DNA from 2 places in the Pseudomonas sp. FP1742 genome. Region 2 is predicted to be linked to the other one. Evidence: predicted binding sites of a transcription regulator. Region 2 holds the regulator's gene; the other holds the start of a gene.

Region 1 (16,679 bases), 3.3 Mb from region 2:
AGCAGCATTTTCAGGGTTTCCAGGACCTCGACAGAGTCGTCGACCAGCAAAATCGTCAAGCCGCTCAGTCTTCCTGATGCCTCGTCGATTGGGGTTTCGGCTTGGCTTTCGCCTTCGGCATTGGCCAGCGGCAAGTAGACACTGAAGGTACAACCAGCCCCGACGCCGGGTGAACTCACCTCAACCGTGCCATGTTGCGCCTCGGTCAATTGGCGCACCAGTGACAAACCGATGCCCAGCCCTTCGCGCTGGTGGTTGGTGTGCTGTGTTTCAGCCTGGCCAAACAGGTCGAATACGTGTTCGAGGTTCTCGGCCGCGATGCCGGTGCCATTATCCTTGACGTCCAGCCGCGCCATGTTTCCGGCCAGGCTGGCGATCAATTGCACGCGGCCGTCGGGCGGGGTGAATTTCAGTGCGTTATTCACCAGGTTCCAGATGATCTGCTCCAGGCGCGTCGGATCGGCGCGCACCATCAACGGCTCCGAAGGCACATGCAGCTCGACGGAGGTGCTGTGCTGGTCGTTGAGGACGACGGTGTAAATATCGCGCAGCACACTGGCCAGATCCACGGCGATCGGTTTGAGCTTGAGCTTGCCGGTGCGCACGCGGGCGACATCCAGCAGGTCGTCGATGATCCGCGCCTGGCTGCTGACAGCATCGCAGATGGTGTTGACGGCTTTGGCGGCCGGCGCCACCGACTTGGTCACAGGCAAGCGCCGCAACAGTTCGGCGTTGAGCTGGATCAGGTTCAGAGGATGCTTGAGTTCGTGGGACATGACCGCGAAGAACTCATCCTTGAGGTAATTGGTGTTCAGCGTCTCGGCCAGTTGTTGGCTTTGTTCCTCATGCTGGCGTTTGTGACCGGTCAGGTCCCGGGCGATTTTCACGTAGCCGCGAAGGTTGTCACCGCTGAGCAAGGTCACCTCACCGCTGCAATAGAAGCGGCTGCCGTCCTTGCGCAGGTGCCAGCGTTCATCTTCGGTACGGCCATGGGTGCGAGCCCCCAGCAGTTCGGTTTCAGGTACGCCGGAGGCGCGGTCTTCGGCGGAAAAAATGAAGTCGTAGTAAGCGCCTTCGGCCTCGGCCTTGCTGTAGCCGAAGATCAGTTCGGCGCCTTTGTTCCAGGTGGTGATCACGCCTTGTTCATCAAGGGTGATGATCGCGTAGTCGCGGGTGCTTTCAGCCACCAGGCGCATGCGTTCTTCGCCCAGGCGCAGTTCTTCTTCGGCCTCGCGGCGTTTGGTGATGTCAATGAACGTCAGCACGGTGCCGTCGATACGGTCTTCACTGGAGCGATAGGGCAGCAGGCGGGCGATGTACCAGTGCTTGTCGGTGCTGCTGACTTCACGTTCGATCATGTTCAATGATTCGAACACCGATGCCGCGTCACTCGCCAGGTCGTCGTAGTGCAGGCGATGGGTGATGTCGAGCAGGGAGCGACCGGTGTCCATCGGCAACATGCTGAAAATATCGGTGGCGCGTGGGGTGAACCACTTGATCCGCATGCTGCGGTCGACAAACACCGTGGCAATGTCGGTGGAGGCGATCAGGTTGGTCAGGTAGTCGTTGATCTTGTCGGTTTCTTCGACTTTGGTTTTCAGCTCGTAGTTGACCGTCAGCAACTCTTCGTTGATCGATTGCAGCTCTTCCTTGCTGGTTTCCAGCTCTTCGGTGGCCGAGCGCAGTTCTTCGTTGATCGCCTGCATTTCTTCGTTGGAAGCTTTCAGTTCCTCACTGGAAATTTCCGATTGTTCAATGGTGTCCTGCAAGTGCAGTTTGGTGCGTTGCAGTTCACGTTCCAGGTTGGACAATACCTGGCTCTCGGTTTGCAACAGGGGCGTGGTCGTCGCTTGCGAAGGATCGACTTCGACGTCCTCGAAAATCACCAGAATGAACTCACCGTCCGACTCTTCATCCTTGTAAGGCTGCACCTCCAGGCTGACCTTGTAACGCCGCTCCTCGAGTTTGATCGGCACCTCGCGGGACTTCACCGCCAGGCCGCTCTGCTGGGCCTGGAACAGCGTGGTGCGGATTTCCAGGCGCAGCTCCGGCAGGATCAGCGTCAGCAGGTTACGTGACAGCTCACCGCCCACATGCCGCAGGAAACGCCCGGCACTTTCGCTCATGTGCAGGATATCGGCATTGGTATCGATGATCATGCTCGGCGGGCCGGAGCGTTCGAGGGCGCGCTGGTGGATGTCGGCGAACGACAGTTTGCGCTGCACGGCGTGCTGCGGTGCCTGATGGGAAATATTGGAGCGCACATAACCACCGCGCGGCACGGTCGGCGTGCGTCGACTGTTGGCGGTGCCGGTCTTGGCGCGGAAGATCCGGTTGCGCTTGTCCACCGGCGTGAACAGTTCATGGCAAGCGTCTGCGCTTTCGGAGGAACCGAGGAACAGAAAACCGCCGGGGCGCAAGGCGAAGTGGAACATCTGCAGGATTTCGCGCTGTACTTCGCGATCCAGATAGATCAACAGGTTCCGGCACACGATCAGGTCGATTTGCGAGAAGGGTGGATCGGACAGCAGGCTGTGCTTGGCGAACAGCACCTTCTCGCGGATTTCCTTGCGAATCCGATAGTGCTCATCTTCCTTGATGAAGTAGTGCCGCAGCCGCGTCGGCGGCACATCCGTGACGATGGCTTGCGGGTACAGACCGGCCCGGCCGAAGCTGATGGCGCGCTCGTCGATGTCGGTGGCGAAAACTTGCAGTGAGGCCTTGCTGGCTTCCTGTTGCAGCTGATCGCTGACCAGCATCGCCAGGCTATAGGCTTCTTCGCCGGTGGAGCAACCAGCCGACCAGACCCGGATTTCTTCTTTTTCAGGCTGCGCCGAAACCGCGGCGCTGACCAGTTGCGGAATGACATCCCGCTCCAGCGCTTCGAAGGCTTCGCGATCACGGAAAAAGTTGGTCACGCCGATCAGCATGTCCCCCAGCAGCGACTTGGTTTCTTCGGGATTGCTTAGCAGGTAGCGGTAATAAGCTCCCAGGTCTGGCTGGGCCGTGACCTGCATCCGGCGTTCGATCCGCCGCAATACTGTCGCGCGTTTATAGTGCTTGAAGTCATGACCGGTGCCGGTGCGCAACAGGATCAGGATGTCGTGCAGCATTTGTTCGGCGAGTGCTGCATCGCGCTCGGACACCGAGGCGAAGGATTGCAGTTCCGGATCGTTGGCGGCAGGCAAGCTGATTTCCCGGGAGTTGTGCCACAGGTCCAGTAGCTTTTGCGGCATTTCTACTACGGGCAACACCAGATCGACCATGCCGGTCTCGATGGCCGCTCGGGGCATACCGTCGAACTCGGCGTCCTCCGGTACCTGGGCCAGGGTAATGCCGCCCTGTTCCTTGATGCGCGACAAGCCGACCGCGCCGTCGGAACCACTGCCCGAGAGCACCAGGCAGAAGGCGCGCTCGCGGTGCACCTGCGCCAAGTCGCGGAAGAACAGGTCGATCGAGGCATGGCGTCCCAGTTGTGGGTCGTTTTCAACAACCTCAAGGTTATTGCCATTCATCAGCAGTCGCCGCGCCGGCGGGATGACATAGACCCGGTTTTTCTCGATCGGTACGGTTTCGGTGACCTGCAGAACCGGCATCCGGGTCGATTCCTGGATGATCTTGTCTGCGACGCTTTGGTGGTCGGGCGACAAGTGCAAAATGATCACAAACGCCATGCCGTTGTCTTGAGGCATGTTCTCGAAAAACAGCTTGATGGATTGCAGCCCGCCTGCCGACGCGCCGATGCCCACTACCGGAAAGTCCAGGGTGCTGGGGTTCAAGGCCTTTCGCTCGGGAGCCATGGCCGAGTGCTTGGGGGGGGTGGTCATTTCCAGGCCTTTACCGGCGATTTAGAACGTATTGAGTTCAAGCAGACAATAATTAGCGCATTTCAATAAATCAGAATAATCCCGTTTTTCAATAACTCCTTCAAATATTTAGCGCGTCTATGTGCAGCCGTATGATCTTTTGGCAGTAAAAGGAACGATTGCACTCCCGCTGCTTCAAGGGAACGCGACTACTGGCCGATAACGCGACAAGCCGTTGTGATTTCATCGCTGGCGGCCGGTAAAGCTCATCACGCGATTGTGCGAAATTGCTTGATAGCCAATGGCCTCTCGCTATCATCTGCGCGCCTGAAAGGCCGCGAAGCTGAACTCGCAGCCATTGCCTTTAGGTTGTTCTTCCTTAAATTGCCTGGAAATCTTCGATGCTGTCGTATCACCAAAAAAGCTTTTTGATCGTCGATGATTTCTCGGATTTCCGCAGTTCCGTCAGGTCCATGCTGCGGGAGCTGGGCGTCAAGGACGTCGACACCGCCGATACCGGTGAGCAGGCGCTGCGCATGTGCTCGCAGAAGTCCTACGATTTCATCCTGCAGGATTTCCACCTGGGCGATGGCAAGAAAAACGGTCAGCAGGTACTCGAAGACCTGATGATCGAGAAGCTGATCAGCCATGAAAGTGTGTTTGTCATGGTCACCGCCGAAACCAGCCAGGCCATGGTGCTTAGTGCACTGGAGCATGAGCCCGATGCTTACCTCACCAAACCGTTCAACCGTTCCGGCCTGGCCCAGCGCCTGGAGCGACTGGAACAGCGCAAGACCTTGCTCAAACCGATCCTGCAAGCGCTTGACCGGGGTAAACCGGTTGAAGTGCTCAATGCCTGCATCGCCCTGTGCAAACAAGACATTCGTTATTCGCCGCTGTGCCTGCGCTACCGCGCCGATGCGTTGCGCGACCTGAACCAGAACGAAGCGCTGGAGCGTCTTTACGACAGCATCATTGCCGATCGGCCGTTGCCCTGGGCGTTTGCCGGATTGGGCCAGTTGCTGTTCAAACGCGGGCAGGTCAGCCAGGCCAAGGGCGTTTACGAAAAAGCCCTGAAAGTCTTCCCGATGATGCCGGCCCTCTACGACGGCATGGCCGATGTGCTGGTCGCCGAAGGCGACACCAAAGCGGCGCAGAAAGTATTGGAAGAGGCTATTCGCCTGTCGCCGCTGGCGGTGCGTCGGCAAGCATTGCTGGGCAAGCTGGCGATGGCCAACGAAGATTTCGACACCGCCTCCAAAGCCTATCGCCAGGCCGTGAACCAGGGCGCGCAGTCACGTTTCAAGGACGCGGAAAGCAACCTCGGCCTGGCCCATGCCTTGATCAGCAAAGGCGCGGAAAAGGGCCTGGACACGCGGACCCGCCTGGAAATCAACACCACGCTGAGTGCGGTGGCGAAGGAAAATCCTTCCGACCCCGGCCTGCAGATTCGGGCGCGCCTGATGAAGGCCACCAGCTTGCTGCTCAACGATGCCGAAACCGCCGAGAAGCTCACCGAGCAGGCGCTGATGCGCCTCGATGGCATGGAGCAGTTCATGAGCGCCGAAGCGGCATTGCTGGTGGCCAAGCAGCTGCAAATGCTGGGGCAGGCGAGTGCCGGCGCTTCGATGCTGAAAAACTGTGCGGAGATCTACGGCGACGACCCGACCGTGATGAAGGGCATTGCCAAGCTGACCGACGACCCGACCATCCTCAACTCGGGCAATGCGGCCGCCGATCTCAACCGCCAGGGCGTGCGGGTGTACAAGACCGGCAATCTGGTGGAAGCCCGGGAAGTTTTCCGCAAAGCCCTGGCGCTGCAACCGAAGAACATCAGTATTGCCCTGAACATGGCGCAGTCGCTGCTGCATGGCACCGACACCAGCGTCCCGTCGGCCGAGCTGGAAGAGTGCCGGGCCTGCCTGAAAACGGTCGGCCTGATGCCCGATACCGACGCGCGTTATCCGCGCTACCAGAAACTGAAAATCAAGGCGTTCGGCGAATGATCGACAGCGAACCGTCACTCGACTTCTCCACGGTGATTGCCTCCACCGTGCACGACATGAAGAACTCCCTGGCGATGCTGATGCAGGCCCACAGTCAATGGCTGGCGCGCTTGCCTGATCCCGAGCGGCATACCCCGGAGCAGGGCGTGATCGACTTCGAGTTCGCCCATCTCAATGGCATGCTGGTGCAGTTGTTGGGGCTGTACAAACTCGGCGTCAACCAGATGCCGTTGCAGCCGGCTTACCATGAACTGGATGACTTCATCGAGGCGCAACTGGCGGCTCACCAGGAAGTGTTCGCCAGCCGCGGCATTATCGCGACCTATGAAGTGGATCCGTTGAGCCCGCTGGGTTTTTTCGACCGTGAACTGATTGCCTCGGTGCTCGCCAATTGCATCAACAACGCCATCCGTTACGCTCGCCACGCCTTGTTGATCAGCGTCAGCGATGAAGCCGGGCAACTGGTGCTGACCATCAATGACGATGGCGAGGGTTATCCGGCCGAGATGATCGAGCGTCAGGCCGATTACGTGCAGGGCATCAACCACAGCAGCGGCAGTACCGGCCTGGGCTTGTACTTTGCCGGGCGGATCGCCGCGTTACATCAACGCAATGGCGTCGGTGGGCGCACCGAAATCAGTAACGGTGGCCCATTGGGTGGTGGTGTGTTCAGCCTGTATCTCCCCTGAGCGACACGATCCCCACAGGATTGCGCCTTTTTGTTTGACGCTGCTTGATATTCCGAACAGCCGGAGCCTATTTTGTACGGGTCGCCGTTCGCGGCTCGTACAACAACAAGGATTGCGTCATGACAACCGATGGCCATCGTTCACTCGCGCAGCGATTGACGGGCATTGATGAGATTGAATGTGTTACGCCGGACCTCAATGGCGTACCCCGCGGCAAGGTGATGACCGCCGAAGGATTTCTTGAAGGGCGGCGTTTGCAGATGGCGCGGGGAGTGCTGCTGCAATGCATCATGGGCGGTTATCCGCCGGCGCGTTTTTATGGCAGCGATGATGGCGACCTGGCGCTGGTGCCGGATCCCGCGCAGATCCACCGCTTGCCCTGGAGCTCGCAACCTCGGGCGCTGGCTATATGCGATGCGCAGGAGCTGACGGGCGAGAGCTCGCTCCTGTCGACCCGCGGCCAGCTCAAGGCGGTGATCGCTCGATACGCTGCCCTCGGTCTGGCGCCCGTTGTGGCGACCGAGCTGGAATTCTTTGTGTTCGCGCCCAACCCTGACCCGACGCAACCCTTCCAGCCGCCGGTCGGCCTGGACGGTCGCCGCGAGGACGGTCATTCAGCGTTCAGCATCAGCTCCAATAACGGCCTGCGTCCGTTCTTCAATGAAGTCTATGAATGCATGTCGGCGCTGGGTTTGCCGCGCGATACCTTCATGCATGAGATGGGCGTCAGCCAATTCGAAATCAACCTGCTGCACGGCGACCCGCTGCTGCTGGCCGACCAGACCTTGCTGTTCAAGCATCTGCTCAAGGAAGTGGCGCTCAAGCATGGCCTGACCGTGGTCTGCATGGCCAAGCCGTTGGCTCACACGCCAGGCAGTTCGATGCATATCCACCAGAGCATCGTCGAGATCGGCACCGGGCGTAACGTGTTCAGCGACAAGGCCGGCGAGCCGACGGCGACCTTCCGTCATTTCATCGGCGGTCAGCAGGCCGGCCTGGCGGATTTCACCGCGCTGTTCGCGCCGAATGTGAACTCCTATCAGCGCCTGTGCCATCCTTACGCATCGCCCAATAATGCCTGCTGGTCCCACGACAACCGCGCGGCCGGATTGCGCATTCCGGCCAGTTCCCCGGTTGCTCGTCGGGTCGAAAACCGCTTGCCGGGGGCCGATGCCAATCCGTATCTGGCGATCGCCGCGAGCCTGGCGGCGGGGTTGTATGGCATCGAAAACAAACTGGAGCCGAGCGAGGCAATCCAGGGTGAATTCGTGGTGCCGGATAATCTTGCGTTGCCGTGTACCTTGCATGCCGCTCTTGAACGTCTGAAACGTAGCCAATTGGCGAAGGAACTGTTCGGCAAGGAGTTCATCGAAGGCTACATCGCTTCGAAGACCATGGAGTTGACCAGCTTCCTCGATGAAATTACTCCCTGGGAACGGCGTGTTCTAGCAGCCCAGGCCTGACGATCTGTCGCCATCGGGCTATCGTTGTCGATAGCCCGATACTCACTGCAAGGAGCCGCTCGGAACGCCGATGCGCCAAATCCTGAAATCCTTTCGAGGACTTTATTTCGCCTCGCTGATGATGTTGATCGGCTCGGGCCTGTTGAGTACCTACCTTGCCCTGCGCCTGGCGGCCGATAAAGTCGACAGCCTGTGGGTCGGCGCGTTGATGGCGGCCAACTATTTCGGCCTGGTGCTGGGTGGCAAGATCGGCCATCGGCTGATTGCCCGGGTCGGGCATATTCGAGCTTATTCAGCCTGTGCCGGGATCGTCGGCGCGGCGGTGCTGGGCCATGGCCTGGTGGACTGGCTGCCCGCGTGGTTGTTCCTGCGGGTGATCGTCGGCCTGGGCATGATGTGCCAGTACATGGTGATCGAAAGCTGGCTCAACGAGCAGGCAGAAGCCAAGCAGCGTGGCGTGGTGTTCAGCGGCTACATGATCGCCTCGTACCTGGGGCTGGTGCTGGGTCAGCTGATTCTGGTCATGCACCCGGGACTGGGGCTGGAACTGTTGATGCTGGTCGCGCTGTGCTTCGCCCTGTGTCTGGTGCCGGTGGCCCTGACCCGGCGGATTCACCCGGCGCCTCTGCACCCGGCACCGATGGAGCCACGGTTCTTCATCAAGCGCGTGCCGCAGTCACTGAGCACGGTATTGGGGTCGGGGTTGATCGTCGGTTCGTTCTACGGTCTGGCGCCGCTGTATGCCTCGCAGCAAGGGTTGTCCACGGAACAGGTCGGCCTGTTCATGGGGAGCTGCATTTTTGCGGGGCTGGTGGTGCAGTGGCCGTTGGGTTGGCTGTCCGACCGTTATGACCGGGCACTGTTGATCCGCAGTTTTGCGTTCACCCTGGCACTGGCGGCGTTGCCGCTGGCGATCATGCAGCAGGTGCCGCTGGAGGTGCTGTTCATCGCCGGATTCCTCTGCTCGTTGGTGCAGTTCTGTCTGTACCCGTTGGCGGTAGCGTTCTCCAACGACCACGTCGAGGGTGATCGCCGGGTGTCGCTGACGGCGATGCTGCTGGTGACCTACGGCGTCGGCGCGAGTATCGGACCGCTGGTGGCCGGGGTGTTGATGAAGTTGTTCGGCAGCCAGATGCTCTATGCCTTTTTCAGCTTCTTCGCGCTAGTGCTGGTGTGGCGAATCCGTCCGAAAGCGGTCACCAACCTGCATCAGGTGGACGATGCTCCGCTGCATCACGTGGCCATGCCGGACAGCATGTCGAGTTCGCCACTGGTGGCGTGCCTTGACCCGCGAGTCGATGAGCAAGTGGTGCAGGATCAGATGCAGAACCCGGTCAACCCGGAGCCTGATGTCGATCCGGATGCCGAGCCCGAACCAGAACCTGAAACAGTTTCGGAATCAGAAGACCCGGACGCAGGTCGCGAGCAAAGTTTTACCGAAGCGCGGCCTTGATCCAGGCATAAAAAAAACGGGCAGTCACCGCAAGGGGCTGCCCGTTTTTTTATTGGCGGGGCGTATCAGAAGTCGTCTTTGTCGAAGCGCCGGGCTTCGCGTTGCAGCTGATAGACGAACCGCTCGACCTGCCGTTGCACCAGGCCGCTCATGTTGTGAAAGCGCACGCCGGCGAAGGTGGTGTTGATCTTTTCTTCAAAGTGCAGGTAACGCAACTCGACCGGTGCCGTCATGCTGCCGAAGGGCAGGGCGGCGATGAAACGGTCGTAGACCTGGCCTAATTGCAGCCTGGCGGTGATGTCACCGTCGAAGCGCAATTTGCAGCCAGTGGCGGAGATGTCCAGCAGTTTGCCACCAATAGGCGACTTGAGTTTGTCACCCCCCAGCTCGACATTAACCAGTTGTGCCAGCTTCAACGCAGCCCGGAAAGCATTGCGGCGCTGGTGGTAAACCACCTCATCGGGCAGCGAGCCACGGTAGCAGCGACCATCACCGGATTCGTCGATAGTCAGCGGGCCGTTGCTTTCCCACGCGATGCGCACGCCATCGTGGAAACCTTCGACCTTGAACGGTTCACCGGCCAGCAGAAAGCGTTCGCCGTCGCGGGGGATCATTTCGTCCAGGGCGATCATGTTGCTGTTACGATCGACATCCACCAGATAACTCTGGAAGCGCTGGCTGCGCTCGTGGAACGTGATGATCAGCGGGTCATGGCTGTCTTGCAGCTGACGCAGGTTGCCGGAGATTTCCAGGGGCGTGGTGAGCACCTTGGGTGGCTGCGGAGCATCTTCCGCGTTTAAGGCATTGAACACGGGGTATCAATCTCCAGACAAATATGACTACTAGCCAGCATTCTGCCAGCATGTTTCGCGTCTTGATAGAGCGTGCTCATTGAAAGGCTCAAGCCTGACTGAGCGGGCGTGGCTTGGCGAGCTTGGAGGTTGATCCGCGGGCATCGTAGAGCGCTGGCGGCTCACCGCCGGTGAGGATTTTCAGCTGGTTGGCCGTGGCGGCCTGCTGCACCAGAATCGACTGGCCATTGTTGGTATTGGTGCTCTGGCACTGGGCCAGGAGGTCGGTCAGCACGTCGCTCTGTGCCAGCAAATGTTCACCAATGCTCGACTGGCTGGCGAGTTGCTCCAGGCCCTGGCGATTGGTCGGCAGATTGAGGCTGACGAGGATTTCACTGCGTTTGCGGCCATGCTGTTCGAGCAGAATGATCAATGCCTGTTTACGCGCCAGAATCTCTTCAAGCAGTGGCATGTCGCGACCGTGCAAGGCGAGGGACTCGGTTTGCAGCAGTTCCAGCAGTTGTTGCGCCGGGGCAAAGTCGTCGATGATCAGTTGCAGTAAATGAGTGTCGTGCATGGCTGGCCTTGGGTTTTAAGCGTCCAAAAGCCTGGCGCGGGCCGTGGCCTAGCGCTGGGCTTCGAAGTTGAGCAGTTTGCTGGCTACACGGTTGCTGTCGACCTTATAGCTGCCATCGGCAATCGCTGCTTTCAACTCGGCCACGCGGGCTTTGTCGACGGCAGGCTGATCGCGCAGCTTGTCAGTGACCTTCTGCAACTGTTGAGCCTCATTGCTGAGGTGTACCGATTCCCCGCTTTTGGTGGTACTGGCCTGTTCGGCCGGGGTATTCAGCGGCGCGGATTGGCCGGCTTCGGCGGTTTCCTTCGCAGCGCTGGTACGTGTACTGCCCGTAAGTGACGAGGAGCTGTTTAAACGACTGAAATCGATGACCATGACAAAAAACCTCTGGGTATTTGGACGCTTGCCATGTTTTCGGCTATTTCCCAAAAAACTTTAGGCCCATTTATCAATGAGCTTGCATGCGCCAGCGCATGTCCTGCATGCGGCACAGTTTAGGCAACCGCCAGACGGCGCGCCATCACTTCACAAACACAGAGCCCTTACATGGCTACTTCCACCTGGCCGGGCGCGGTGACTTGCGCCTTGATGACCCGCTGGGAGTTAAGGTTTTTGACGCGAATCTGTTCGCTCAGGCCACCGTTGGACAACGCTTCACCCGGCATGCGCACACTGAGCGTACCACTGCGGGCGGTAATCACCACCTGGTCGCCCTTGCGAACCACTTCCGCCTGTTCGAGATGCACCAGCGTAATGATCTGATCGGCGACCATTGGTCGGGTAAGTTTTTGCCCGATCGCCTGATCGACAGAAGTCAGAAAACCCTGGTTTATCAGGCTGACATCGCGCTCGCGCAGGGTTACGTCCTGAGGTTCGATAATCCCTGTGCGCTTGAGCGGACGAGTGGTCGTCACGATGTCGCGAAACAGCTTCACTTGAGCGGGCACGAAGACGGTCCAGGGTGCGGCGCCCTCGCAGCGAACCTTGACCGTGACCCGGCCCAGAGGCCTTGCCGGGCTCTCGAGGGTGGCAGTCAATTCCTTGTCGCACATAGGCATGCGCAGGCGCGGATCGAGCTGATTGACCTGGATTTCGTAGCGACCTTGCGTTTGACTGCTGGCCAGATAGTCCTCTACGGTGAATTCAAGAAAGCCCTGGGTGACGCCGATAAGCATGTCAGGCAAGGTAACCGTATCAGCAAGGGCAGGGCTGCCAGCGTTGAACAGGCAAACGGCCGACATCGCACAGAGCAATCTGCGGCAGGTTGATGTCAGGCGTCGGAAAAATGTCGGTTCTGTGTTCATAAGAGTTAAAAAGCAAGCGCCGTGCCGTTTCGTGATGAATGTGCGTCGCAACACACTTAGCGTTGGTGTAGGAGTCTTGGCATGGCTGGTGTAATGGATTCGGTGAACCAGCGCACGCAACTGGTAGGGCAGAATCGCCTTGAGCTGTTGTTGTTCCGTCTCGACGGCCAGCAGCTGTATGGGATCAACGTGTTCAAGGTTCGTGAGGTGCTGCAATGCCCCAAGCTGACTCTGATGCCCAAGTCCAGTCCTGTCGTGTGCGGCGTGGCGAATATTCGGGGGGCAACCATTCCGATTCTGGATCTGGCGATGGCGACCGGTTCCGGTCGGTTGCTGGACCAGAGCAATCCCTTCGTGATCATCACGGAGTACAACACCAAGACCCAGGGTTTCCTGGTTCGGTCGGTGGAGCGCATCGTCAACATGAACTGGGAGGAGATTCATCCGCCACCCAAGGGCACGGGGCGCGATCACTACCTGACGGCTGTGACTCGGGTCGACAACCAGTTAGTCGAAATCATCGACGTCGAGAAGGTGCTGGCGGAAGTGGCGCCGACGCCGGAAGCGATTTCGGTGGGCGTGGTGGATGTCGAGACTCAGCACAAGGCATTGTCCTTGCGGGTGCTGACGGTCGATGACTCGTCGGTGGCGCGCAAGCAGGTGACCCGTTGCCTGCAGACGGTCGGTGTCGAAGTGGTGGCGTTGAACGACGGTCGGCAAGCGCTGGATTACCTGCGCAAACTGGCCGACGAGGGCAAGAAGCCGGAGGAAGAGTTCCTGATGATGATCTCCGACATCGAGATGCCGGAGATGGACGGGTACACCCTGACGGCCGAGATCCGCGCCGATCCGCGCATGCAAAAGCTCCATATCATCCTGCATACTTCGTTGTCGGGAGTGTTCAATCAGGCGATGGTCAAGAAGGTCGGTGCCGATGACTTCCTGGCCAAGTTCCGTCCTGATGACCTGGCATCCCGGGTAGTCGACCGGATCAAAGCAGCAGATAACAGCTAGAGGCCTTCTGCCCCTGGCGGTCAACACGATTTAAGAGGCGGTATCTTTGTCTACGGGTAATTTGGATTTCGAACAGTTCCGGGTATTCCTGGAAAAAGCCTGTGGCATTTTGCTCGGTGAAAACAAGCAATATCTGGTCTCGAGCCGTCTCAACAAACTGATGGAACAGCAGGGCATCAAATCGCTGGGCGAGCTGGTTCAGCGCATCCAGACCCAGCCGCGCAGCGGTTTGCGCGAGATGGTGGTGGATGCCATGACCACCAACGAAACCCTGTGGTTTCGTGACACCTATCCGTTTGAAGTCTTGAAGAACAAGGTATTGCCGGAAGCGATCAAGGCCAGCCCCGGCCAGCGCCTGCGGATCTGGTCGGCGGCGTGTTCGTCGGGTCAGGAGCCGTATTCGCTGTCGATGTCCATCGATGAGTTCGAACGGGTCAACATGGGCCAGTTGAAGATGGGCGTGCAGATTGTTGCCACCGACCTGTCCGGCACCATGCTGACCAACTGCAAGACCGGCGAGTACGACAGCCTGGCCATCGGCCGCGGTCTGTCGCCCGAGCGCCTGCAGCGGTACTTCGACCCCAAGGGGCCGGGGCGCTGGGCGATCAAGGCACCGATCAAGAGTCGGGTGGAATTTCGCTCGTTCAACCTGCTGGACAGCTACGCGAGCCTGGGCAAGTTCGACATCGTGTTCTGCCGCAACGTGCTGATCTACTTCTCCGCCGAGGTGAAGAAAGACATCCTGTTGCGTATCCACAGCACGCTCAAGCCGGGCGGTTATCTGTTCCTTGGCGCGTCCGAAGCGCTGAACGGTTTGCCGGATCATTACCAGATGGTCCAGTGCAGCCCGGGGATCATTTACAAGGCGAAGTGATTCAAAAGCGGCAGGCATAAAAAAACGGGAGTCCTTAGGGGGCTCCCGTTTTTTTATGCCTGATGATTTCCCTGTACCTACAACAATCCAATGTGGGAGCGGGCTTGCTCGCGAATGCGGTATGCCAGTCAAAGCAAATGTCGACTGACACGACGCCTTCGCGAGCAAGCCCGCTCCCACATTGGATAGTCGTTGCCAGTTACAAGCGGCAGAAAAGCGGCAGGCGGCGGAAATCGGTTGCCGCTTTTCTGGCATTGCCGTCTTGCCATCGCCGGCAAAGCCCCGGTTTACGGGCTTTTTTGAATTGGCACGCCGCTTGCTATGTTCACGTTACGAAAAATCAGGTCACCCGAAGGTTTCCCGACATGAGCATCAGCTTCGATAAAGCGCTCGGTATCCACGAACAAGCCCTGGGCTTCCGCGCTCAGCGTGCCGAAGTCCTGGCCAACAACATCGCCAACGCCGACACCCCGAACTACAAGGCTCGGGATCTGGACTTCTCGAAAGTGCTCGCCGAGCAGAACGAGAAAACCAAAAACGGCAAGTTCGCCTTGAGCATGACCAACAGCCGTCACATCGAAGCTGAGGGTTTGGGCAATGGCGACGAGTCGCTGATGTATCGCACGCCGATGCAACCGTCGATCGACCAGAACACCGTGGACGCCCAACTGGAACAGTCGAACTACGCGGAAAACGCGGTCAACTTCCAGGCCAGCTTCACCCTGCTCAACAGTAAATTCAAAGGGCTGGTGTCAGCCCTGCGCGGAGAGTAATCCATGTCTCTATCCAGTGTTTTCAACATTGCCGGTAGCGGCATGAGTGCCCAGACCACTCGCTTGAACACCGTGGCCTCGAACATCGCCAACGCCGAAACCGTCTCGTCGAGCATCGACCAGACCTATCGCGCCCGTCATCCGGTGTTCGCCACCATGTTCCAGGGCGGCCAGAGCGGCGGCAGCGATTCGCTGTTCCAGAACCAGGACGCAGCCGGTCAAGGCGTGCAAGTGCTGGGCGTGGTCGAAGACCAGAGCAACCTTGAAGCGCGCTACGAGCCGAATCATCCGGCTGCCGATGCCAAGGGCTACGTCTACTACCCGAACGTCAACGTCGTCGAAGAGATGGCCGACATGATTTCCGCGAGCCGTTCGTTCCAGACCAACGCCGAAATGATGAACACCGCCAAAACCATGATGCAGAAGGTCCTGACCCTCGGTCAGTGATAAGGGGCGACTTTCGATGAGTGTTACCGATACCACCAGCGGCGTAAGCATCAAGGATGTCCTGGCCAACTCTTCGGTCAAGACCAGCACGACCTCCAGTGACGGTCTTGCCGCGGCCACCAGCAGCGCCACCGGCAGCAAGGCGCTGGGCAAGGATGCGTTTCTGCAACTGCTGGTCACCCAACTGAAAAACCAGAACCCGCTCGATCCTCAGGACAACAGCGCGTTCGTGGCTCAGTTGGCGCAGTTCAGTAGCCTGGAAGGCATCACCACGCTGAACCAGACTGTCAGCGGTATTGCCGGCAACTACAACTCGTCGCAAGCCTTGCAGGCTTCTTCGCTGGTGGGCCGTTCGGTCATCGCGCAGACCGACAAAGCGGTGGTCGACACCTCCAAGAGCCTCAACGGTACCGTGGTGGTGCCGACATCGGTTTCCGCAGCCACCGTCAAGATCACCAACTCGGCAGGCACGGTCATCCGCACCCTTGACCTGGGCAGCCAAAGCGCCGGCAACACCAGTTTCATCTGGGACGGCAAGGACAGTTCGGGCGCGGTGGCACCGGCGGGTACTTACACCTTCGGCGCAACGACCACCATCGATGGCACGAACACCTCACTGATTACTTACCTGCCGGCAACGGTCAACAGCGTGACCATCAGCCAGACCGGCGGTGAGTTGATGTTGAACCTGGCAGGCCTGGGCAGCGTTGCCCTGTCCAAAGTGCAAACCATTGGTATATAGAGCCGACTAACACGGCACAAAGGAGTGGAATATGTCTTTCAATATCGGCCTTAGCGGTCTCTATGCAGCCAACAAACAACTGGACGTGACCGGCAACAACATCGCCAACGTCGCGACCACCGGTTTCAAATCGTCCCGTGCAGAATTCGAAGACGTGTACTCGGCCACTCGCCTGGGTACCGGCAGCAAAACCATCGGCAACGGCGTACGCCTGGCCAACGTTTCCCAGCAGTTCAGCCAGGGCGACGTGAACAACACCGGCAACGTGCTGGACATGGGCATCCAGGGTAACGGCTTCTTCATCCTCAGCGACAACGGTTCCCTGAGCTACACCCGTGCCGGTGCGTTCAAGACCGACGCTCAAAACTTTGTGGTTGATAACAACGGCAACCGACTGCAGGGTTATGGCGTCGATGCCAACGGCAAGATCATCAACGGTGTGTTGACTGACTTGAAGATCGATACCTCGAGCTTGAAGCCGAATCCGACTACCAAGGTTGATCAGACGATGAACCTGAACTCGGCGGAAACCACGCCGACCGTGGCCCCGTTCAGCCCGACCGATACCAACAGCTATAACAAGACCATCTCCACCAAGGTCTACGACAGCCAGGGTAACGAGCACACCATGGACCAGTACTACGTGAAAACGGGTACCAACGCGTGGCGTGTCTATACCTACATGGACGGTCGCTCCCCGGCCAACCCTGCAACCACGCCTCCAGTGGCGATCACTGCTG
Region 2 (15,761 bases):
GCAAGAAGGACTCCCGTGAGAAGGGTGAAATTGCGCGCTCCAAGGAGCTCAACACCCTGGCGGTGATGCTGGCCGGCGCCGGCGCCTTGCTGATTTTTGGCGGCGCGTTGGCCCAGGACTTGATGGAATTGATGCGGATAAACTTCACGCTGTCGCGGGAAGCGATTCTGGATCAGCGCAACATGGGCATCTTCCTGCTGCACTCGGGGCAGATCGCTCTGTTGGCGATTCAGCCGGTCATGATCACGTTGCTGCTGGCCGCGCTGATCGGTCCGATCTCCCTGGGAGGGTGGCTGTTCGCGGCAGGCTCCATGGCGCCCAAGTTCAGTCGCATGAACCCCGGCGCTGGCCTGAAGCGGATGTTCTCGGCCAAGGCGCTGGTGGAGCTGCTCAAGGCCCTGGCCAAGTTCTTCATCGTATTGTTCGTGGCGCTGGCGGTGTTGTCGTCGGACATCGATGATCTGCTGCGCATCGCCCATGAACCCTTGGACATGGCGATCATCCATAGTCTGCAAGTGGTGGGCTGGAGCACATTGTGGATGGCTTGCGGGCTGATCATCATCGCTGCGGTCGACGTGCCGGTGCAGCTGTGGGAAAGCCACAAAAAGCTGTTGATGACCAAGCAGGAAATCCGTGACGAACACAAGGATCAGGAAGGGCGGCCGGAGGTCAAGCAACGCATTCGCCAGCTACAGCGCGAGATGTCGCAGCGGCGGATGATGGCCGCGATCCCTGATGCCGACGTGGTGATCACCAACCCGACTCACTACGCTGTGGCGCTCAAGTACGATCCGGAAAAGGGCGGGGCGCCGATGCTGATCGCCAAGGGTAGCGACTTCCTGGCCTTGAAGATTCGCGAAATAGCGGTGGCCAACGAAGTGCTGTTGCTGGAGTCGCCGGCCCTGGCGCGTTCGATCTACTACTCCACGGAACTGGATCAGGAAATTCCTGGCGGGCTGTATCTGGCGGTGGCTCAGGTACTGGCTTACGTCTACCAGATCCGCCAGTACCGCGCGGGCAAGGGCAAGCGGCCGGATCCGCTCAAGGACGATTTGCCGATTCCGCCGGATTTGCGGCGCGATTCCTGATCGGGGCGCCTTTGCGATGAATGTCAAAAGTCAGGGAATGGCTAGGATATTGTCGATAATCAGATTCGCTCCGTCAGGTTCGACTCGTGCGATCTTACTGATGCCTTTGTGCCCGAATTCTAGTTTTTTTGGCTTGTTTTCATTATCGTTCCCTGGCTCATTTACTTGGCCTATCTCCTTGTCGTTTTCGTCAAAAAAATAAGCGATGAAGCCTTTAAGGGTATTGATGAACAAAAGGCTGAAAGATGAGGCGTGAGGCATCTTCCATGTCGTAAAAATTTCAAGTACTTGCTGTTTCAATGATTGGGAGTTCATGTCACATACCCCCTGCTTGTGTAAAAGGATATGAGAGTCAAACAGGCACTGGGTGGGCTGTCTACTATCAGAAATTACAGATGGGTACTAAAATCCGACAAGCGGCTAGATGTAGGCCAGCCTGTTTAGTCAGGGGGATTGTTTCGAATTTCTGAGCGCGCTTTGTAGGTCAGGGTGGTACCCAGATACGCTCAAGAATGGTCTGCTGATTCTGTCGGATTTATGGCGTGCTTCTTGAGAGATGGATTAGCGGTGTTACCCCGCACTCCGTTTGCCCGGGAGTCCCGCATACCTGTTAGTTTTGACAGTAGACAGTCAGTGCCATCTAGCGCTGTCATACCCATGGGGTTTCACCCAATTTATATCCTTGCTGTGGCGTCTCTGATTGTTTGATACGAGTGTCAAGGATTGGTATCGCATCAGAGTCCTCGAGGAGGCAGTCATGGAAAATCTTGAATATCGGAAACTGCAAGGGATGGAAGTGGAGTTTGTGTCGGGGAGGTTGGAGGAAAATCTTCGCGAACGGGCGATCGGTTACACCGTTACTTTCAATTTGGTTCTGGATTTCACGCATTTTGTGCAGATGGCGAACGTCTACATTCCGGACTATTTGAAAGAGGCAACTAACGCGATTCGGCCCGAATTGGGAGGGCTGGCCTATCATAACAACTACCGTCCGTTTAATAGTGATGCCGGGACGATCGTCAACAACGCAAAGCTTTTCGAACTCTTCACGAATCGTGATTCATACATGGAGGGCTGGATCGGTGGGGAGATGGAAAGGCGATATAGCAAGCCGGAGTTCACAATAGTTGGTGACAAGTTGTCCATCACGGCACGACAGGACTTTCGCTGGGAAGACGAGGGGCGCCAGATCGAGATCAAAGATCTTGGGATTATCCCCTTTCATTGGGCGCTTACCCTGATAGAACAGCTCGAGAAAGAGTCTGAAAAACTGACGCCTGTTTCGAGGGTGACGCTCATGTACACCCAAGAAGAGTCCGTCGTAATCGACGGTGTCGAAATGCTCAAGGGCGTACGTTACATCAATGGCAAAGCATTGAGTTTTGGTCCAATCACTGACAAACAGGTGCTGACCGCGGGCTGACTTATCAAATGCTCTGTTGTTGCGGTTGCCGAGCACGGGAAACTGTGTCCGGCTGCGCAGTCGTCGTAAAACCCTTGCGGGGACTTTCGAGCGCGCGACCCCGGCTCGAACGCAGCCTCGCAGGCTTGGCAGCTGTTACAAAAGCCCAATAAATCCCTCTATTTTCCGCCTCTGCAAAAGTTGGAAGGCTTCTTGCAGTAGCCGCCCTGCGCCTGCTTCAGGCGTCAAAAGTTTGCGTTAAAGGAACGGGGAAAACCGGTGGATCGCTCTCAGTTAATCAGCAATGCCCGCACAAACATTGCCGACCTCAGTCGGGGCAATCTGGGTGTGCCGCTGTTGCTGCTGGTCATGCTGGCCATGATGATGTTGCCGGTGCCGCCGTTCCTGCTGGACGTGTTTTTCACCTTCAACATTGCCTTGTCCATCGTTGTGTTGCTGGTCTGCGTGTACGCCTTGCGGCCACTGGATTTTGCGGTGTTCCCGACCATTCTGCTGGTGGCGACGTTGTTGCGACTGGCGCTGAACGTGGCCTCGACGCGGGTGGTGATGCTCCACGGTCAGGACGGCCATGCCGCCGCCGGCAAGGTGATTCAGGCCTTCGGCGAAGTGGTGATCGGCGGTAACTACGTGGTCGGTATCGTGGTCTTCGCGATTTTGATGATCATCAACTTTGTCGTGGTGACCAAGGGCGCCGGGCGGATTTCCGAGGTGAGCGCGCGTTTCACCCTCGATGCGATGCCGGGCAAACAGATGGCCATCGATGCCGACTTGAACGCCGGCCTGATCGACCAGAACCAGGCAAAACTGCGCCGGATGGAAGTAGCTCAGGAGGCCGAGTTCTACGGTTCCATGGATGGTGCCAGCAAATTCGTGCGCGGTGACGCCATCGCCGGCCTGCTGATTCTGTTCATCAACCTGATCGGTGGCATGGCGGTCGGGATCTTCCAGCACGGCATGAGCTTCGGTGACGCCGGCAAGGTTTACGCGCTGTTGACCATTGGTGACGGTTTGGTGGCGCAATTGCCATCACTGCTGTTGTCGACCGCCGCGGCGATCATGGTGACCCGTGCTTCCGGCTCGGAAGACATGGGCAAGCAGATCGGTCGCCAGATGTTCGCCTCGCCAAAAGCCTTGGCGGTAGCCGCTGGCTTGATGGCGGTGATGGGCCTGGTGCCGGGCATGCCGCATGTCTCCTTTCTGTCCATGGCGGCCCTGGCGGCCGGTGGCGCTTACCTGTTCTGGAAGAAGCAGAACGCCGTCAAGGTTCAGGCCCTGCAAGAGGTCAAGCGTCAGCAGGAGCTGCTGCCGTCGCCGGCCCGAGCTCAGGAAACCAAGGAGCTTGGCTGGGATGACGTGACGCCGATCGACATGATCGGCCTGGAAGTCGGCTACCGCCTGATTCCGCTGGTGGACCGCAACCAGGGTGGTCAGTTGCTGGCGCGGATCAAGGGTGTGCGTAAAAAGCTCTCCCAGGACCTGGGCTTCCTGATGCCGACTGTGCATATCCGTGACAACCTCGACCTCGCACCCAGTGCCTATCGCCTGACCCTGATGGGCGTGATCCTGGCTGAAGCCGAGATTTACCCGGACCGGGAACTGGCGATCAACCCGGGGCAGGTCTACGGCACGCTCAACGGCATTACCGCCAAAGATCCGGCTTTTGGCCTGGAAGCGGTGTGGATCGAAATCAGCCAGCGCGCCCAGGCGCAATCCCTCGGTTACACCGTGGTCGATGCCAGTACGGTCGTGGCAACCCACTTGAACCAGATTCTGTACAAGCATTCCAGCGAGCTGATCGGCCACGAAGAAGTCCAGCAACTCATGCAATTGCTGGCCAAAAGCTCACCGAAGCTGGCTGAAGAACTGGTGCCGGGGGTGGTTTCGCTGTCGCAACTGCTCAAAGTCTTGCAGGCGTTGCTGGCCGAGCAGGTGCCGGTACGGGACATTCGCAGCATCGCCGAAGCCATCGCGAACAACGCTGCCAAGAGTCAAGATACTGCCGCTTTGGTGGCCGCGGTGCGTGTCGGCGTATCCCGTGCAATCGTGCAAAGCATTGTAGGCACTGAGTCGGAGCTGCCTGTGATCACCTTGGAGCCAAGGTTGGAACAAATATTGCTCAATAGTCTTCAGAAGGCAGGACAAGGCTCGGAAGAGGGTGTTCTGCTGGAGCCAAGCATGGCGGAGAAACTGCAACGCTCATTGATCGATGCGGCGCAGCGTCAGGAAATGCAAGGTCAACCGGTGATTCTGCTGGTGGCCGGTCCGGTTCGCGCGATGCTCTCGCGATTCGGTCGGCTGGCAGTCCCGGGCTTGCACGTGTTGGCTTACCAGGAAATTCCTGACAACAAGCAAGTGACCATCGTTGCGACAGTAGGGCCCAACGGCTGAGGTAGTGGTTTATGCAAGTTAAGCGTTTTTTCGCCGCCGATATGCGTCAGGCCATGAAACTGGTTCGTGATGAGCTGGGCGCCGATGCCGCCATCATTGGCAATCGCCGGATCGCCGGTGGTGTCGAGCTGACGGCTGCCCTGGATTACAAATTGTCGGCGCTGGCCCCGCGTGTCCCGAACATGGAACTCGAGGACGAGCTGCGCAAGACCCAGTCGCGGATCGTCACTGCCCAGGCCGAGCTGAGCCTGCGCGGCGATGGCGAGAGCGACAAGACCACCAATCGCCAGTTGTTCGCCGGCCTGCCGTTGACCGCCGCCGAACCGCTGATCGAGCCAACCTACGCCGAACCTCGTCGTGCAGCGCCGGCCCCTGCGCCAGCCTCCGGCGGTGTGGACCCGCGCGCCTTCGATTCGATGCGTTTCGAACTCAATAGCCTGCGTGAACTGATGGAAGTGCAGCTTGGCTCGCTGGCCTGGAATCAGCTGCAAGGCAGCCGTCCGGCTCAGGCCAATCTTTGGCGTCGTCTGCAGCGTATCGGCCTGTCCGGCCCGTTGTCGCGAGATCTGCTGGCGCTGATTACCGACATTGAAGAGCCTCGTCAGGCCTGGCGCATGTTGCTCGCGCACCTGGCGCGGATGATTGCCACCCCGGAAGTCGAGCCGCTGGAAGAGGGTGGTGTCATTGCCATGGTCGGCCCGGCCGGCATGGGCAAGACCACCACACTGGCCAAGCTCGCGGCCCGTTACGTGCTCAAGTACGGCGCGCAGAACATCGCGCTGGTGAGCATGGACAGCTATCGCATTGGTGCTCAGGAACAGCTCAAGACCTTGGGCCGGATCCTCAACGTGTCGGTGACCCACGTCGACCCGGGTCAATCCCTGGTGCAGGCGCTGGAACCATTGCTGCGCAAACGCGTGGTGCTGATCGATACCGCCGGCCTTCAGGCCAGCGATCCGGCCCTGCGCATGCAGCTCGAAAGCCTGGCCGGGCGCGGCATCAAATCAAAAAATTATCTGGTTCTGGCAACCACCAGCCAGAAACAGGTTCTAACTGCCGCTTATCACAGTTACAAACGCTGCGGCCTCGCCGGCTGCATCCTGACTAAACTGGATGAAACGGCAAGTCTTGGCGAGGTGTTGAGCCTGGCTATCAGTCATGAGTTGCCGGTGGCTTACCTGACCGATGGTCCGCGGATCCCGGATGATTTGCATCTGCCGCGCCGTCATCAACTGGTCAGTCGCGCCGTTAGCGTGCAAATGCAGGAAGAACCCAGCGAAGAAGCCATGGCTGACATGTTCGCTGATATTTACCACAGCCCGACCAAGCAGGTTGGCTGAGGTATTAATGAACATTTTTTGTACCTACATCGATGGTCTGCCATGCATTGTTCCGATGGTGAACGCGCAGCCAGTAATGTGGCCTCCGTCTAAGTAAGACAAGGTAAAGAAATAACATGGGCAGCATGCATCCCGTACAGGTGATCGCGGTGACCGGCGGCAAAGGTGGCGTCGGGAAGACTAACGTGTCAGTGAACTTGTCCCTGGCTCTAGCTGAGCTCGGCCGGCGCGTCATGCTGCTGGATGCCGATCTGGGGCTGGCGAACGTCGACGTTCTGTTGGGACTGACACCCAAACGCACACTCGCCGACGTGATCGAAGGCCGCTGTGAGCTGCGCGACGTGCTGTTGCAGGGGCCTGGCGGAATCCGCATTGTCCCGGCCGCGTCCGGCACCCAGAGCATGGTTCATCTGAGCCCGGCCCAGCACGCCGGCCTGATCCAGGCATTCAGTGACATCGGCGACAACCTCGACGTATTGGTGATCGACACCGCCGCGGGCATTGGGGACTCGGTAGTCAGCTTCGTACGCGCCGCGCAGGAAGTCTTGCTGGTGGTATGCGATGAGCCGACCTCGATCACCGACGCCTACGCGCTGATCAAACTGCTTAACCGCGATTACGGCATGAACCGCTTCCGCGTCCTGGCCAACATGGCGCAGAGCCCGCAGGAAGGGCGCAACCTGTTCGCCAAGTTGACCAAGGTCACGGATCGCTTCCTCGACGTCGCCTTACAATACGTCGGTGCGGTGCCTTACGACGAAAGCGTGCGCAAGGCTGTGCAGAAGCAGCGTGCGGTCTACGAAGCCTTTCCGCGTTCCAAGTGCGCCCTGGCGTTCAAGGCCATCGCGCAAAAAGTCGATACCTGGCCACTGCCGGCCAACCCGCGTGGGCACTTGGAGTTTTTCGTCGAGCGCCTCGTGCAACAAACGGCAGGACCTGTGCTATGACAGCCAGCGGTTACAACCTCTACAAGAAGTCGGCACGTGACGCGCAGTACGAGCTGATCGAGCGTTACGCGCCATTGGTCAAACGCATTGCCTACCACTTGCTGGCGCGTCTGCCGGCCAGTGTCCAGGTCGAAGACCTGATCCAGGCCGGGATGATCGGCCTGCTTGAAGTATCAACCAAATACGACGCCAGCAAAGGCGCGAGTTTCGAGACGTACGCGGGCATTCGAATCCGCGGCGCGATGCTCGATGAAGTGCGCAAGGGGGACTGGGCGCCACGTTCGGTCCACCGCAATACCCGCATGGTCAGCGACGCGATTCGCTCGATTGAAGCTAAAACCGGCCGTGACGCTAAAGATCACGAAGTTGCGGCCGAACTCCAATTGAGTCTCGACGATTATTACGGGATTTTGAACGACACCCTGGGCAGCCGGTTATTCAGTTTCGACGATCTGTTGCAGGACGGCGAACACGAAGGGCTGCATGAGGATGGCGCGAGTGCTCATCTCGAGCCGTCACGCGATCTGGAAGATGAACGCTTCCAGGCAGCGCTGGCGGACGCGATTGCCAATTTGCCGGAGCGTGAGCGACTGGTGTTGGCGCTGTACTACGACGAGGAGTTGAATCTCAAGGAAATCGGTGAGGTCCTGGGGGTCAGCGAGTCGCGGGTCAGCCAGTTACACAGCCAGTGCGCGGCCCGTTTGCGGGGGCGTTTGGGGGAGTGGCGAGCGCGCTGAAGGCAGTGTGGGGACACTGCGAATGGAGCCGGTGTGGGGTTGAACTGCACCGGTCTCGATCTGTTGTGCTCCAGACAGTCATTGAGTGCTTTGCCGGATTGATTGAAATGGCGCGTCCAGGTGCTGGGCGCGTTTAAGACTGCTTGGAGGTCGAATTGGACAAGAACATGAAAATCCTCATCGTTGATGACTTCTCAACGATGCGGCGGATCATAAAAAACCTGTTGCGTGACCTTGGGTTCACCAACACGGTCGAGGCTGACGATGGCACCACTGCCATTCCGGTTCTCAACAGCGGGAGCATCGACTTTCTGGTAACGGACTGGAACATGCCGGGCATGACCGGTATCGATCTGCTGCGTCACGTGCGCGCCGATGAAAAGCTCAAGCATCTGCCAGTGCTGATGGTGACCGCCGAAGCCAAGCGCGAGCAAATCATCGAAGCGGCCCAGGCCGGTGTTAACGGCTATGTGGTCAAACCCTTCACAGCCCAGGCGTTGAAAGAAAAAATCGAGAAGATTTTCGAACGCATCGGCTGATGTACTGCGCACGGGGGAGCTATGGAGCATAACGAATCTTCACAGGGCGATTTCGAGTCGACCCTGAAAAAACACGCGGTCGAACTGGTCGAAAGCCTTGAAAAAGGCAGGTTCGGCGACGCTGTGCAACTGATCCATGAGCTCAACCAGACCCGTGACCGCGGCCTGTATCAGGAAGTAGGCAAGCTCACCCGCGAGCTGCATAGCGCGATCGTCAATTTCCAGATTGACCCGCACATGCCGCAAGCCGAGGAAGTGTCTCAGATCACGGATGCCACCGAGCGCCTGTCCTATGTGGTCAAGCTGACCGAGGCCGCGGCCAACCGCACCATGGACCTGGTGGAAAACGCCACGCCGCTGATCAACAGCCTGAGCGACGAAGCTCAGGCGCTGAGCACGGATTGGGGGCGGTTCATGCGTCGCGAAGTCGGGGCTGAAGAGTTCCGCGAACTGGCCCGGCGGGTCGACGGTTTCCTGACACGCAGCAGTGAAGACAACCGCGTCGTGTCGAGCAACCTCAACGACATTTTGCTGGCCCAGGATTACCAGGACCTAACCGGTCAGGTGATCAAGCGTGTGACCCAACTGGTCACCGAAGTTGAAAGCAACCTGCTCAAGCTCGTACTCATGGCCAGCCAGGTAGACCGCTTTGCGGGTATCGAACATGACCGTGAAGCGATGCTGGCTGAAAAAGATCCGCAAAAACATCTCTCTCAGGGTGAAGGTCCGCAGATTCATGCCGATAAAAGAGAAGACGTTGTGTCCGGTCAGGACGATGTGGACGATTTGCTATCCAGTCTTGGATTTTAGTTTTCTGGGTTTTTAGACCTGTAGGAGCACCCCCTTAATGAGCTTCGGCGCCGATGAAGAGATCCTTCAGGATTTCCTGGTTGAGGCCGGCGAGATTCTAGAGCAACTGTCCGAGCAACTGGTCGAGCTGGAAAGCCGACCTGATGATGCGGACTTGCTCAATGCAATTTTTCGCGGTTTTCACACTGTAAAAGGGGGCGCCGGCTTCCTCCAGCTCAATGAGCTGGTGGAGTGCTGTCACATCGCCGAGAACGTGTTCGACATCCTGCGCAAGGGTGAGCGGCGCGTCGACTCGGAACTGATGGACGTGGTTCTCGAAGCGCTGGACGCGGTGAACAGCATGTTCAGCGAAGTCCGCGAACGCAGCCCGATCACGGCTGCCACGCCTGAATTGCTCGCGGCGCTGGCCCGTCTGGCCGAGCCGCAAATGGCTGATGAAGCTGCACCTGTCGCTGACGTGGTGCAAGAGCCTGCCGCCGAAAGTGAATCCGGTGACATCACCGATAACGAATTCGAACAGTTGCTGGACTCGCTGAACGCCGTCAAGGCTCAGGCCGAGGCGCCCGCCGTTGTTCCAGTGCCGGCGCCGACTGGCGATGCGGCAGCCAGCGACGAAATCACCGACGCCGAGTTCGAGTCGTTGCTCGATCAATTGCACGGCAAAGGCCAGTTCGCCCCCGATGCCGTGGCCGCCGCGCCTACCGCACCGGCGGCCCCGAAAGCGGCCGGCGACAGCTCCGACATCACCGACGACGAGTTCGAAGCACTGCTCGACCAGTTGCACGGCAAAGGCACCTTTGCGGTCGATGCTCTGGAATCGGCCATTGCTTCGGTTCCGACCCCGGCTGCGCCAACCGCCGCTGCGGCCGGCAGCGATCTGATCTCCGATCACGAGTTCGAATCGCTGCTCGACGAATTGCACGGCAAGGGCAAGTTCACTGAAGTGGGCACCGGTTCTGCCGCTTCTTCGGTAGCGGCCCCGGTTGCCAAGGCTGCGGCGCCAGCGCCCGTGGCCAAAGCGCCCGAGCCAAAAGCCGAAGCGCCGAAGCCTGCCGCCGCTGCTGCACCGGCGCCTGCTCGCGCCCCGGCCGCACCACCCGCGGAAAAACCGGCCAGTGAAGCCGAGACCACCGTGCGGGTCGATACCGCGCGTCTGGACGAAATCATGAACATGGTCGGCGAGTTGGTACTGGTGCGTAACCGCCTGGTCCGGCTGGGCCTCAACAGCGGCGACGAAGCCATGTCCAAGGCCGTGTCGAACCTCGACGTGGTCACGGCCGACCTGCAAACCGCGGTCATGAAGACCCGGATGCAGCCGATCAAGAAAGTCTTCGGGCGCTTCCCGCGCCTGGTTCGCGACCTGGCTCGCCAGCTCAAGAAAGAGATCAACCTGGAGCTGGTCGGCGAAGAAACCGACCTCGACAAGAACCTCGTCGAGGCTTTGGCCGACCCGTTGGTCCACTTGGTGCGCAACTCGGTCGACCACGGTATCGAAGAGCCGGCTGATCGCGAAGCGATGGGCAAGCCTCGCAGCGGCAAGGTGATTCTGTCCGCTGAACAGGAAGGCGACCACATCCTGCTGTCCATCTCCGATGACGGCAAGGGCATGGACGCTGATGTCCTGCGCGGTATCGCCGTGAAAAAAGGTTTGATGGACAAGGATGCGGCGGACCGTCTCAGCGAGTCCGATTGCTTCAACCTGATCTTCGCGCCGGGCTTCTCGACCAAGACCGAGATCTCCGACGTGTCCGGTCGTGGCGTGGGCATGGACGTGGTGAAGACCAAGATCGCCCAGCTCAACGGCACCATCAATATCTACTCGACCAAGGGCAAGGGCTCGAAGATCGTCATCAAGGTCCCGTTGACCCTGGCGATCATGCCGACGCTGATGGTCATGCTCGGCAACCAGGCGTTCGCGTTCCCGCTGGTGAACGTCAACGAGATCTTCCACCTCGACCTGTCGCGCACCAACGTGGTGGACGGCCAGGAAGTGGTGATCGTGCGGGACAAGGCGCTGCCCTTGTTCTACCTCAAGCGCTGGCTGGTCAGCTCCGCCGCTCACGAAGAGCAGCGCGAAGGCCATGTGGTGATCCTTTCGGTGGGCACTCAGCGAATCGGCTTCGTCGTCGATCAGTTGGTGGGCCAGGAAGAAGTGGTCATCAAGCCATTGGGCAAAATGCTCCAGGGAACCCCGGGCATGTCCGGCGCCACCATCACCGGTGACGGCCGCATTGCACTGATTCTCGATGTTCCGAGCATGCTCAAGCGTTACGCCGCACGGCGTATTTGATTCTGGGGGAGCGGGGCGCCAGAGCCTCGCCCCGTCTAACGGAGTGTTTATGGCAGTCAAAGTCCTGGTGGTGGACGATTCGGGGTTTTTCCGCCGCCGCGTCTCGGAAATTCTTGCAGCGGATTCAAATATCCAGGTCGTCGGTACGGCGACCAACGGAAAAGAGGCGATCGATCAGGCCCTGGCCCTCAAGCCAGACGTGATCACCATGGACTACGAGATGCCGATGATGGATGGCATCACGGCGGTGCGGCACATCATGCAGCGCTGCCCGACCCCGGTGTTGATGTTCTCTTCGCTGACCCACGAAGGCGCCCGGGTCACCCTCGATGCGCTGGACGCCGGCGCGGTGGACTTCCTGCCGAAGAATTTCGAAGACATCTCCCGTAACCCGGAGAAGGTCAAGCAACTGCTGTGCGAGAAGATTCTCAGCATCTCGCGCAGTAACCGTCGTGTCAGCGCCTACACTCCACCGGCACCGGTTGCTGCGCCAGCCCCGACGCCTGCACCTTCGAGCGTTGGCAGCTACGGCAGCAGCGCGCCTGCGCGTCCGGCACCGGCACCGATTGCGGCGCGCCCCCATGCAGCAGCTCCGTCATCTCCTGCGCCGAAACGCAAAGCCTACAAACTGGTCGCCATCGGCACCTCCACCGGTGGCCCGGTTGCACTGCAACGGGTCCTGACCCAGTTGCCTGCCAACTTCCCGGCACCGATCGTGTTGATCCAGCACATGCCGGCAGCCTTCACCAAGGCCTTCGCCGAGCGCCTGGACAAGCTGTGCCGCATCAGCGTCAAGGAAGCCGAGGATGGCGACATCCTGCGTCCGGGCCTGGCGCTGCTGGCACCGGGTGGCAAGCAGATGATGATCGACGGCCGTGGCGCGGTGAAAATCCTGCCGGGCGACGAGCGTCTGAACTACAAGCCGTGCGTGGACATCACCTTCGGTTCGGCGGCCAAATCCTACGGCGACAAAGTTCTGGCGGTGGTGCTGACCGGCATGGGCGCTGACGGTCGCGAAGGCGCGCGTCTGCTCAAGCAGGGCGGCAGTGCGATCTGGGCGCAGGATGAAGCCAGCTGCGTGATCTACGGCATGCCGATGGCCATCGTCAAAGCCGAGCTCGCGGACGCGGTGTACAGCCTCGACGACATCGGTCGGCATCTGGTTGAGGCTTGCATCTGATGGATGTACTCAGCCTTATCGGGATCATCATGGCGTTTGTCGCCATTATCGGCGGCAACTACCTTGAAGGCGGTCACCTCGGCGCTCTGGCCAACGGCCCGGCGGCGCTGATCGTACTCGGTGGCACCATCGGTGCCGCGCTGCTGCAATCGCCGATGAGTGCCTTCAAGCGTGCCATGCAGATTCTCGCCTGGATCCTGTTCCCGCCTCGCGTGGACCTGGCCGGTGGCATCGATCGCGTGGTCAACTGGAGTTTGACCGCCCGCAAGGAAGGTTTGCTCGGCCTGGAAGGGGTGGCCGACGCCGAACCCGACAGTTACTCGCGTAAAGGCCTGCAACTGCTGGTGGACGGCGCGGAACCGGAAGCGATCCGCAGCATTCTGGAAGTGGATTTCTACACCCAGGAAAGCCGCGATATCGAAGCCGCCAAAGTCTTTGAAAGCATGGGCGGCTACGCGCCGACCATCGGTATCATCGGTGCGGTGATGGGCCTGATCCACGTCATGGGCAACCTGGCCGATCCATCGCAACTGGGCAGCGGCATCGCCGTCGCCTTCGTCGCCACCATTTACGGCGTGGCCAGTGCCAACCTGGTGCTGCTGCCGATTGCCGCCAAGCTCAAGTCCATCGCGTTGCGACAGTCGCGCTATCGCGAAATGTTGCTGGAAGGGATCCTGTCGATCGCCGAAGGTGAAAACCCTCGCTCTATTGAGTTGAAGCTTCAGGGCTTTATGGATTGATGGGAGACATGGACCATGGCACGTCGCAGGCAACCTGAAGAACATGTGAACCATGAACGTTGGCTCGTTTCCTACGCCGACTTCATCACTTTGCTGTTCGCGTTCTTCGTGGTGATGTACTCGATCTCGTCGATCAACGAAGGCAAGTACAAGGTCATCTCCGAGGCGTTGATCGGGGTGTTTACCGACTCCGATCGCGCCCTCAAGCCGATTCCCATCGGTGAAGAGCGACCGCAGACCGTGACCCCGGCCAAGCCATTGGTCAAGGACAGCGAACAGATCGACGCCGGTATCGCCCAGGCCGCCAACGATCCGCTCAAAAGCATTGCCGATGACATCAGCGCGGCGTTCGGCGACTTGATCAGCTCCAATCAGATGACCGTGCGCGGCAATGAGTTGTGGGTCGAGATCGAACTCAATTCCAGCCTGTTGTTCGGCAGCGGCGACGCCATGCCCAGCGACATCGCGTTCAACATCATCGACAAGGTCGCCGCGATCCTCCGGCCATTCGACAACCCGATCCACGTCGAAGGCTTCACCGATGATCAACCGATCCGTACCGCGCAATACCCGACCAACTGGGAACTGTCCTCGGCCCGTTCGGCAAGCATCGTGCGGATGCTGGCGATGCAGGGTGTGAACCCTGGTCGTCTGGCATCGGTGGGATACGGCGAGTTCCAGCCGGTGGCCAACAACGCCACCGCCGAAGGTCGCGCGCGTAACCGTCGGGTGGTGCTGGTGGTGTCACGCAATCTCGATGTACGTCGCAGTCTCACCGGTACCGGAACGGCCCATGCACAACCGGATGCCGCATTGAAGCGGGCTGGCACACAAACTGCACCTACCCCGGTCAAGTCGCCGGGACGCGAGAGTGCCGTCAATTCTCCGTCACCCGCATTAATACGTTGAGCTATTTCTCGGTCGACGTTTTCGACCGGGAGGAACAATCCGAATGAGAGTCTGGGCAGTTGCCAATCAAAAGGGTGGTGTCGGTAAAACCACTTCCTCCATCGCTTTAGCCGGGTTGCTGGCAGAGGCGGGCAAGCGCGTGGTCGTGGTCGATCTCGATCCCCACGGCTCCATGACCAGCTACTTCGGTTACGACCCCGACAGCCTGGAACACAGCAGCTACGACCTGTTCCTGCACAAGGGCAGCGTGCCGCAAGGCTTGCCCGGTCAGTTGCTGATGCCCACCAGCGACGAACGCATTTCCCTGTTGCCGTCGAGCACCGCGCTGGCCACCCTTGAGCGCCAGTCGCCGGGCCAGAGTGGTTTGGGCCTGGTGATCGCCAAGAGCCTGGCGCAACTTTGGCAGGATTTCGATTACGCCGTGATCGACAGCCCGCCATTGCTCGGCGTGCTGATGGTCAATGCCTTGGCGGCCAGCCAGCAGTTGGTGATTCCGGTGCAGACCGAGCACCTGGCGGTCAAAGGTCTGGAACGCATGGTCAACACCTTGGCAATGATCAACCGCTCACGCAAACAGGCGCTGCCGTTCAACATCGTGCCGACCCTGTTCGACCGCCGCACCCAGGCTTCTCTCGGCACCCTGCGCGTGCTGCGCGACAAGTACCCGGAAGAAATCTGGCAAGGCTACATCCCGATCGACACCCGCCTGCGCGACGCGAGTCGGGCGGGGCTGACGCCTTCGCAATTCGACGGCAAGAGCCGTGGCGTTCTCGCCTACCGCGCACTGCTCAAGCATCTGCTCGCCCAGCAACTTGTTCCGCAGGTGGCTTGAGATGAGCCCGATTCCTACGATGGTATTCGCATGACCCGGCCGGTGAAGATCACCTCGCGCCCGCAATTGGCCCTTCAGTCTTATCTGGATGGCTTGCTGCAGGACGCGACCGAAGAGCTGATGCCTGAAGTCGAGGCGCTGCCCGAGGTTGTCGAGGCTGAAGCTGCCCTGGACGAGTTCCAGGCGGCGGTGCTCGAAGAGCAGGCGCGCGATGCGCAGAAGCCGGCAGTGGTCGCGGCCCCCGTTGTTGCGCCAGTGGTGAAGGCACCGGTGGCTGTGATCGAAGCACCGGCACCGATTCTGGCGCCTGTCTCGACCATTGCACCGCTGCTGCAAGCGTTGGTGCCGCCGGTGGTGGAAGTTCATCTGCCGCCGAGCAACACACCGCCGCCGGTGGAAACCGACGGTCGTCCGGCCTGGGCGGCCGAGCCGTTCGAATGCCTGTTGTTCGATGTCGCCGGGTTGACCCTGGCGGTGCCGCTGGTGTGCCTGGGCTCGATTTACTCTTTGGCCGGTCACGAGCTGACGCCGTTGTTCG

What was found. The regulator FliA, encoded in region 2, starts transcription of late flagellar genes. The targets are predictions, from matches to a motif close to CTAAAGTTTNNNNNNNNNNNGCCGNTAA.
Region 1: the regulator FliA is predicted to act here: its motif matches at 11,197-11,224, upstream of flgM (flagellar biosynthesis anti-sigma factor FlgM).

The regions. Positions count from the first base shown of each region.
Region 1 is NZ_CP117460.1:5,030,245-5,046,923, reverse strand. Features, by position in the region: gene PSH64_RS22885 (CheR family methyltransferase) at 1-3,827, opposite strand, end outside; gene PSH64_RS22880 (tetratricopeptide repeat-containing response regulator) at 4,208-5,812, shown strand; gene PSH64_RS22875 (sensor histidine kinase KdpD) at 5,809-6,501, shown strand; gene PSH64_RS22870 (glutamine synthetase family protein) at 6,723-7,964, shown strand; gene PSH64_RS22865 (MFS transporter) at 8,035-9,417, shown strand; gene PSH64_RS22860 (flagellar brake protein) at 9,483-10,229, opposite strand; gene PSH64_RS22855 (flagella synthesis protein FlgN) at 10,318-10,785, opposite strand; gene flgM (flagellar biosynthesis anti-sigma factor FlgM) at 10,834-11,160, opposite strand; gene flgA (flagellar basal body P-ring formation chaperone FlgA) at 11,328-12,089, opposite strand; gene PSH64_RS22840 (chemotaxis protein CheV) at 12,171-13,103, shown strand; gene cheR (protein-glutamate O-methyltransferase CheR) at 13,150-13,977, shown strand; gene flgB (flagellar basal body rod protein FlgB) at 14,343-14,750, shown strand; gene flgC (flagellar basal body rod protein FlgC) at 14,754-15,197, shown strand; gene flgD (flagellar hook assembly protein FlgD) at 15,214-15,939, shown strand; gene flgE (flagellar hook protein FlgE) at 15,971-16,679, shown strand, end outside.
Region 2 is NZ_CP117460.1:1,753,657-1,769,417, forward strand. Features, by position in the region: gene flhB (flagellar biosynthesis protein FlhB) at 1-1,088, shown strand, start outside; gene PSH64_RS07860 (hypothetical protein) at 1,119-1,403, opposite strand; gene PSH64_RS07865 (hypothetical protein) at 1,846-2,511, shown strand; gene flhA (flagellar biosynthesis protein FlhA) at 2,770-4,899, shown strand; gene flhF (flagellar biosynthesis protein FlhF) at 4,911-6,239, shown strand; gene fleN (flagellar synthesis regulator FleN) at 6,356-7,186, shown strand; gene fliA (RNA polymerase sigma factor FliA) at 7,183-7,923, shown strand; gene PSH64_RS07890 (chemotaxis response regulator CheY) at 8,091-8,462, shown strand; gene PSH64_RS07895 (protein phosphatase CheZ) at 8,484-9,272, shown strand; gene PSH64_RS07900 (chemotaxis protein CheA) at 9,310-11,562, shown strand; gene PSH64_RS07905 (chemotaxis response regulator protein-glutamate methylesterase) at 11,612-12,742, shown strand; gene PSH64_RS07910 (flagellar motor protein) at 12,742-13,482, shown strand; gene motD (flagellar motor protein MotD) at 13,498-14,391, shown strand; gene PSH64_RS07920 (ParA family protein) at 14,435-15,223, shown strand; gene PSH64_RS07925 (CheW domain-containing protein) at 15,254-15,761, shown strand, end outside.